3 regions of the Paenibacillus sp. FSL R5-0345 genome follow, and region 1 is predicted to be linked to each of the others. Evidence: predicted binding sites of a transcription regulator. Region 1 holds the regulator's gene; each other region holds the start of a gene.
The links. Region 1 encodes Rex, which represses fermentation and respiration genes when NADH is low (regulators of the CRP and FNR family bind a similar motif). Its sites were predicted from a motif close to TTGTGAAATATTTCACAA; they were not measured.
Positions count from the first base shown of each region.

Region 2: R50345_RS11635 (helical membrane plugin domain-containing protein) is a predicted target of Rex. The motif match lies at 1,587-1,604, and genes of this name have one in related genera.
Region 3: scfA (six-cysteine ranthipeptide SCIFF) is a predicted target of Rex. The motif match lies at 1,200-1,217, and genes of this name have one in related genera.

Region 1 covers NZ_CP009281.1:4,517,208-4,519,483, reverse strand. Annotated here, with positions in the region: gene dinG (ATP-dependent DNA helicase DinG) at 1-806, shown strand, start outside; gene R50345_RS20045 (redox-sensing transcriptional repressor Rex) at 940-1,590, shown strand; gene R50345_RS20040 (amidohydrolase) at 1,580-2,276, shown strand, end outside.
Region 2 covers NZ_CP009281.1:2,703,176-2,705,451, reverse strand. Annotated here, with positions in the region: gene R50345_RS11640 (NAD(P)/FAD-dependent oxidoreductase) at 1-972, opposite strand, end outside; gene R50345_RS11635 (helical membrane plugin domain-containing protein) at 1,012-1,455, opposite strand; gene R50345_RS11630 (DUF2785 domain-containing protein) at 1,663-2,276, opposite strand, start outside.
Region 3 covers NZ_CP009281.1:732,006-734,281, forward strand. Annotated here, with positions in the region: gene R50345_RS03300 (SF0329 family protein) at 189-758, shown strand; gene scfA (six-cysteine ranthipeptide SCIFF) at 1,243-1,392, shown strand; gene scfB (thioether cross-link-forming SCIFF peptide maturase) at 1,515-2,276, shown strand, end outside.

The sequences.
Region 1 (2,276 bases):
AGAAAAGTATTGTGTTAACCTCGGCGACGCTTTCTGTCGATAAATCATTCCAGTTTATGATTGATAATCTCGGACTTAATGAAGCTGCGGAAGAGGGGCGTCTAATGACATCTCTCCTTCCTTCTCCCTTTAAGTATCGGGAGCAGGCACTATTAGTAATTCCACGGGATTTCCCTAGTGTGAAGGGCAGTGTGGGTGATGCCCGATTTGTCGATACGCTCGTACAGTCACTAGCAGAAGCGGCGATTACGACACGCGGACGGATGCTTGTTCTGTTTACTTCTTACAAGATGCTGCGCCAAGTTTACGATCCTCTGAAAGAAGCTCTAGCCTCACAAGAAATCACGGTGCTAGGTCAAGGCGTGGAAGGTGGAAGCCGCAGTAAGCTGATTCGACGCTTTCAGGACAGTGCTGCTTCAGTTCTGCTTGGAACTAGCAGCTTCTGGGAGGGAGTAGATATTCCGGGTGAGGCATTGACATGCTTAGCCATCGTGAGGCTTCCATTTCAACCGCCTAATCACCCTCTAGCGGAAGCGAAGTCTGAGTTATTACAAGCCCAGAAGAAGAATCCGTTTATGAAATTGTCGGTGCCTCAGGCAGTTATCCGCTTCAAGCAAGGATTTGGAAGACTGGTACGGACAGCGCAGGATCGGGGTATTGTTATAGTGTATGACACTAGGGTTATCGAATCTCATTATGGAAAGTATTTCCTTTATTCGTTGCCTGGCCCGAAAATGGAACATATGCTTACGGATCAAATGGTTCCTCGTATAGCAGAGTGGTTGGAAGACGGAGGCGTTTCTTAAGAAGGACATCTTCTGTTTAATTAATCACTCCACAATGAAGGGCGGTATAAGAGAATACCGCTCTTCATTGAGACGAGGTACAGAAATTTTAATAGGATTCAAACAGAATAGTACTTAAATTAGGAGGTAAATTATGAAATCGGATAAAATATCAGAAGCCGTTGTTCGCAGACTTCCTGTGTACTTACGTTTCTTGAATGATCTTCAGAAACGTGAAATATTAACCGTTTCCTCGCAAGAATTAGGACAAAAACTTGATCTGAATCCCGCTCAAATCCGTAAAGATTTAGCGTATTTTGGAGACTTCGGCAGAAAAGGTATTGGGTATGACGTAACTTATCTTATTGAGAAAATCCGTCATATTTTGAAGCTGGACCAACAGCTGAATGTGGCATTAGTAGGTGCCGGTAACCTTGGACATGCATTATCTAATTATAATGCTTATCTGAAAGATACTATGAAGATTACCGCTATATTTGATTCTTATGCACCTAAGGTAGGGCGGAAAATCAACTCTCTTACGGTTCAACCCATGGAAGAGCTAGGTCAGACAGTTCGTGAGCAAGGCATTCGAATTGGGATTATTACTGTACCTGACTCAGAAGCGCAGAATGTAGCAGATATTCTTATTGAATCTGGCATTGAGGCGATTTTGAATTTTGCACCAGTGATTCTAAAAACACCACCGAATATCCGGGTTCATGCAGCCGATTTTACAACGGATTTGCAAAGTCTTGCTTATTATTTGAAAGACGGAAAGGAAGAAAGCGGAAATGAAGAGTAGTAAAACGATTATCAAAGGCGGGCGTTTTCTTATTCCGGGAACGGATGAGCCTGTTCTTAGTGGATATATGACTATTGAAGATGATTTGATCACTTACATAGGAAAAGAAGAGCCTTTGATGGAAGAAGGTGTGCAAGTTGTTGATGGCAGTCGTCTGTTGTTTATGCCTGGTCTGGTAAACACACACGGCCATGCCGCAATGTCATTGCTTCGTGGTTATGGAGATGATTTAGCGCTTCAAGTGTGGCTTCAGGAAAAAATGTGGCCGATGGAAGAGAAATTCACCGGAGAAGATGTGTACTGGGGAACCTCCTTGTCTGTTCTGGAAATGCTGAAAGGTGGCACTACAACCTTCCTGGATATGTATGATCATATGGATCGAGTAGCTGAGGTGGTCGAATTGTCAGGTATCCGTTCTGTATTGATGAGAGGCGTGATCGGTCTTTGTCCAGAGGAAGTACAGAATCACAAGCTTGCGGAAGCGATTTCTTTTGCACGGAACTGGCATGGAAAGGCTGACGGTAGAATTACAACGATGATCTCGCCACACGCTCCATATACTTGCCCGCCGGATTTCTTTGTTAAGTTTGTACAGGCGGCGCATGATTTGGATTTACCGATGCATACCCATATGTCCGAAACGAAACGCGAAGTGGAGCAGAATGTAGTGGATTACGGACTGCGGC
Region 2 (2,276 bases), 1.8 Mb from region 1:
ATTGTAACCGATCAATTCACCCATTTGCCAAGCGATTTGTGCAGTAGGTGGATATGGACGACCATCCTCAGCAAAGACTACGGCGCTGTCACCAGCAACGAATACGTCTTTGTGTGAGGTGGATTGCAGGAATTCATTTACCGTTGCACGACCACGGTTCACTTCAAGACCGGACTCACCAATCAGTGGATTTCCTTGTACGCCGCCCGTCCATACAAATGTGTTAGCAACAATTTTTTGACCGTCTTTCAAGTCAATTACATTATCTGCTACATTCGTCACAGGTAGACCTGTCAAGAATTGTACACCACGTTTTTCTAAGCTTGCCACTGCGCGTTCGATCAGTGCATCTGGCAATACCGGAAGAATCTTAGGACCTGCTTCAACCAGCATCAGTTTAATTTCTTTAGGATCCACACCATATTTCTTAGTGAGTGTTGGCAACACATCAGCGATTTCACCAACCAGTTCAACACCTGTTAAGCCACCGCCGCCGATTAGAATGCTTGCATCCGCTGGATTTTTAGACTTTGCATATTCACGGATACGTTCGTCAATGTGACGATGAATTCTGTTAGCATCCGCTGCAGATTTCAAGACCATGCTGTATTGCTCAAGACCTGGAATGCCAAAATAAGCTGTTGTGCTTCCAAGACCCACAACCAAAGCATCGTAGGATAATGTCACACCATCAGATAGTGTAATTTGTTTGTTCTCAACAGAAAAAGAATTAACTTTTGCAATTTTCAGGTCGATATCTTTACCTGCAAAAAGCTTAGCTAGCGGCATAGCAACAGCACCTTCTGCAACACTACCTGCTGCAAGACGATGCAATTCTGTAATAATTTGATGAGTAGGATATTGATTAACGACTGTAATTTTAGCTTCGTCTTTCTTTAGGTACTTGCGTACAGTCAAGGCGCTTAGTAAACCACCATAACCTGCTCCTAGAATGACAATATGTTTAGACATGATGTTTCCTCCGTCCTTACGAATGAGATATAAAAAATATTATTTCTGCTGACTGCGTTCGCCGGCAACTTGAAGATAAGCATTTACAAAACGGAAAAGCTTTTGTGCTTGTGGATCTTTCATCATCTTCATTAGACCAAATACACCGATCACATCGCTACTTTCATTCGCACGATCTTGCGCTTCGATCACTGTAGCTGCCATATTCTTCGCAGAATGCACCACAGGTTCAGCAAGCTCTTTAATTGCACTTACCGTATCACTTTTCAAGACTTCATCCGCAGCGACAGTTTGAACAAAGTCATATGACTTTGTGAGCACGCCGACAAGCTCTGTTAATTTTGGCAACTGTTCTACTAAGACAGTTAACGATTCCTGAACTTCAGGCTTCAATAGCTGCTCAAGAACATTCATTTGTTCTTGAGTAACAACTAATTTTGGTGATTCTTGTTCAGGGGTTGTTTGAGTGATTGTTTCTGACATATCCGAATCTCCTCTGCAAATAAGCTTTGCTGCTTAATAGTAATAAAAAATAATAACTTTTAACGCCATATTTCTATTATAGCACTTATCAAGTTATAAATGTCACAAAGTTTTTGAATTTTTCTAAAGTTTTGTGATTTTTATTACATTAAAATCGATTGATTAAAATTTTCGATATTTTTTATATACGCTTAGGTGATTAAATACTTATTGTGTAAATTCATTTAATTTCATCTCCGACTTCAATAAAGCGTTCACCATATCCTGATTCTTCATTGTTGGAAGCAACCTAAAGTAAAGAGAACGAAGGAAATTCTTTGTATTCACACGAGCAACATACTTGTTGCGACTTCTTGGCCACCCACCACATTGCTCCAAGCTGCTGACCCAGTCGACAATTGACTGCTGCGGAAGTAAATGATGATCTATGATTGTAGCTACAATCGTAGCCATCCGTTCATCTTCTTCATCGCTAAAAATGTACTGATGATTGTTGTAAAGCATTCTTTGGATGACCGCCAGAACCTCTTCCCTGATTGCAGCATCACTCTCCGAGCACAATACCAGTTCATCCAAGGCATCTGCACCATGCGCTGCAGCGTGCGCCCAGCCTTCTTCTTGCATAAATCCTCGTAAATCCTGTTCTTCCTCATAATATCTAATCAGAGCTTCCTTCACATTTGTAAACTCAGCGCTATCTAAAAAAGCCTTTTCCCTATGCCGCTGAAGAATAAGTGCAACGACCAGAACAGAAAACGTTCTTGTGAACACAGCCTGATCCTCTTTGCTGCCAATGTGATAGAACAAATGCTGCTCGTCAA
Region 3 (2,276 bases), 3.0 Mb from region 1:
CATAACAAGCCGATTAGGTGCCAGACCACGGGGTCTATACCTAATCGGCTTGTTTCTATGTAGACGTGACAAATAGAGGATTAGATTATATCAAGATATTATTCAGGTTTTAGTGGGATTGTATTATGTATTGTATAATAGAACGACTGCCTCAACAGGTATTTATAACATAAAACATAGGAGGATACATGTCCTGGAGCAAATTGAAGCAACAACTGGAGAGTTTTCTCTGTCCTGCGTTATACGGCAGGGTTGAATATCGCGCAAGTAGTTACCGTTATTTACCTGATAAATCAGGGAATTGTTATATTTCGGTAGATAAAAAGAACGTACTTAATATGAATGATAGAACTAGCTCAATTAGATGGTATCAGACGGAGCAGGAGATTAAGAATGATTCAGATCTTCAAATTCCTATCAACCATGAAGACATTGAAGCGGTTAGAAAAGATAGTAAGGGGATCATCCCGGAGGATCGGCTAATAGTCATTGCAAGAAGCAGAAAAATATCAGAAGTTGCAAAGGAGCTTTTGTCAGCACAGACATCATTAAGTAAATCGAACTTTATTGTTATAGCTACTAAGTATTTATCTATTTCCATAGAGGAGAGCTTAGAAAGCGACGATATCTTATTGAATATTCTAGCTTTAGTGGACAGACGAGTTGGGAAAAAGCGAATTTTAAACATGAGCGAGAAGATGAAGTTAAAGCATCCAATTGTGCAATATTTTTATGAACTAAGGCGTAGTATATTATAACAATAAATAACTTCATTGAATATTCAAGAAACACTCTCTACAAAAATCCCTAATTCTACGCGACTTCTTCCCACCATAACAATAGCCATGATAATGAGAGGGATGTTCGCATATGGTGCATATGGAATCGGAGAGTGTCGCTCTACTGGTAAGGAAGGATACAGTGTTATGAAATCCTTATATTTATTGGACTTTACGGACAAGTATGAGGAAAAATCGTTATTGAAGAGATGGCATCATTGCCGTCTCTTTTTTGTTTCTTTGGTCACTTTTTTAGCATTGCTCTGACTCTGGTTCCCGCTATGGGATCCTACGATCACGAGCATGAAAGACTGCACGAAAATTAACGTTGATGCTTATGTTTAAGCCCTCTCTGCTCTGCTAGGTGACGGGAATCATAGACGTATTTGCGTGAGGTTGCTACGATGTTCCATGGAAATTAAGTGAAAGTGATCACAAGAAATTACAGAAGGAGTTATTTATCGTGAAAAGAATCGTAACACTGAGCACCCGCAAACTGATGGATACCGCAAAACACGGCGGATGCGGCGCATGCCAGACATCTTGCCAATCCGCTTGTAAAACTTCCTGCGGCGTTGCAAACCAGAAGTGTGAAAATGCAATGAACAGATAGGATTCGGAATTTTACCGCCCATTGCTCTGCTGATGGGCGGCTATTTTTAAGAAATGGACGCTTCCGCTACAGGATGGCAAAGCCGTTTCTACTTGTGTGCAAAAGGAGCTTGATTAGTAAGTATGATTCATCAATATAAACTAAACGGATACAATATCGTGCTCGATACCTATAGTGGCTCGGTGCATGTTGTTGATGACCTAGCATATGAAATTATAGCGGATTATGAGAAAACTTCTGCCGAAAAAATCGTGGCAACGCTGTTGGATAAATATAAAGATGATTCCAGCATTTCTGAGAGCGACATTCGAGAAACCATCGCGGATATCGAGGAACTTAAAAATGATGGACAGCTCTTTACAAAAGATGAGTATGAGAACCTCTCGCTCGATTTAAAAAAACGGAAAACTTATGTTAAGGCACTCTGCCTCAATGTTGCGCATACCTGTAATTTGTCATGCGATTATTGCTTCGCTAGCCAAGGGAAATACAACGGAGATCGAGCAATCATGAGCTATGAGGTTGGACAAAAAGCTATCGATTACCTGCTTGAAAATTCGGGTCATCATCGAAACCTGGACATCGACTTTTTCGGCGGGGAACCGCTTTTGGCCTGGAAAGTGGTTAAACAGATCGTAGCTTATGCAAGAAGCAAAGAACAAGAATACAAAAAGAAGTTCCGCTTCACCTTCACGACGAACGGAATGCTGCTGAACGATGAGGTCACCGAGTTTTTAAATCAGGAAATGTACAATGTCGTATTAAGCCTGGATGGAAGAAAAGAGGTTCATGACCGACTTCGCCAAACGGTTAACGGAAAAGGCAGCTACGATCATATTGTTCCGAAGTTCAAGGAATTCGTTCGTAAGCGCGGGGACCAAGAG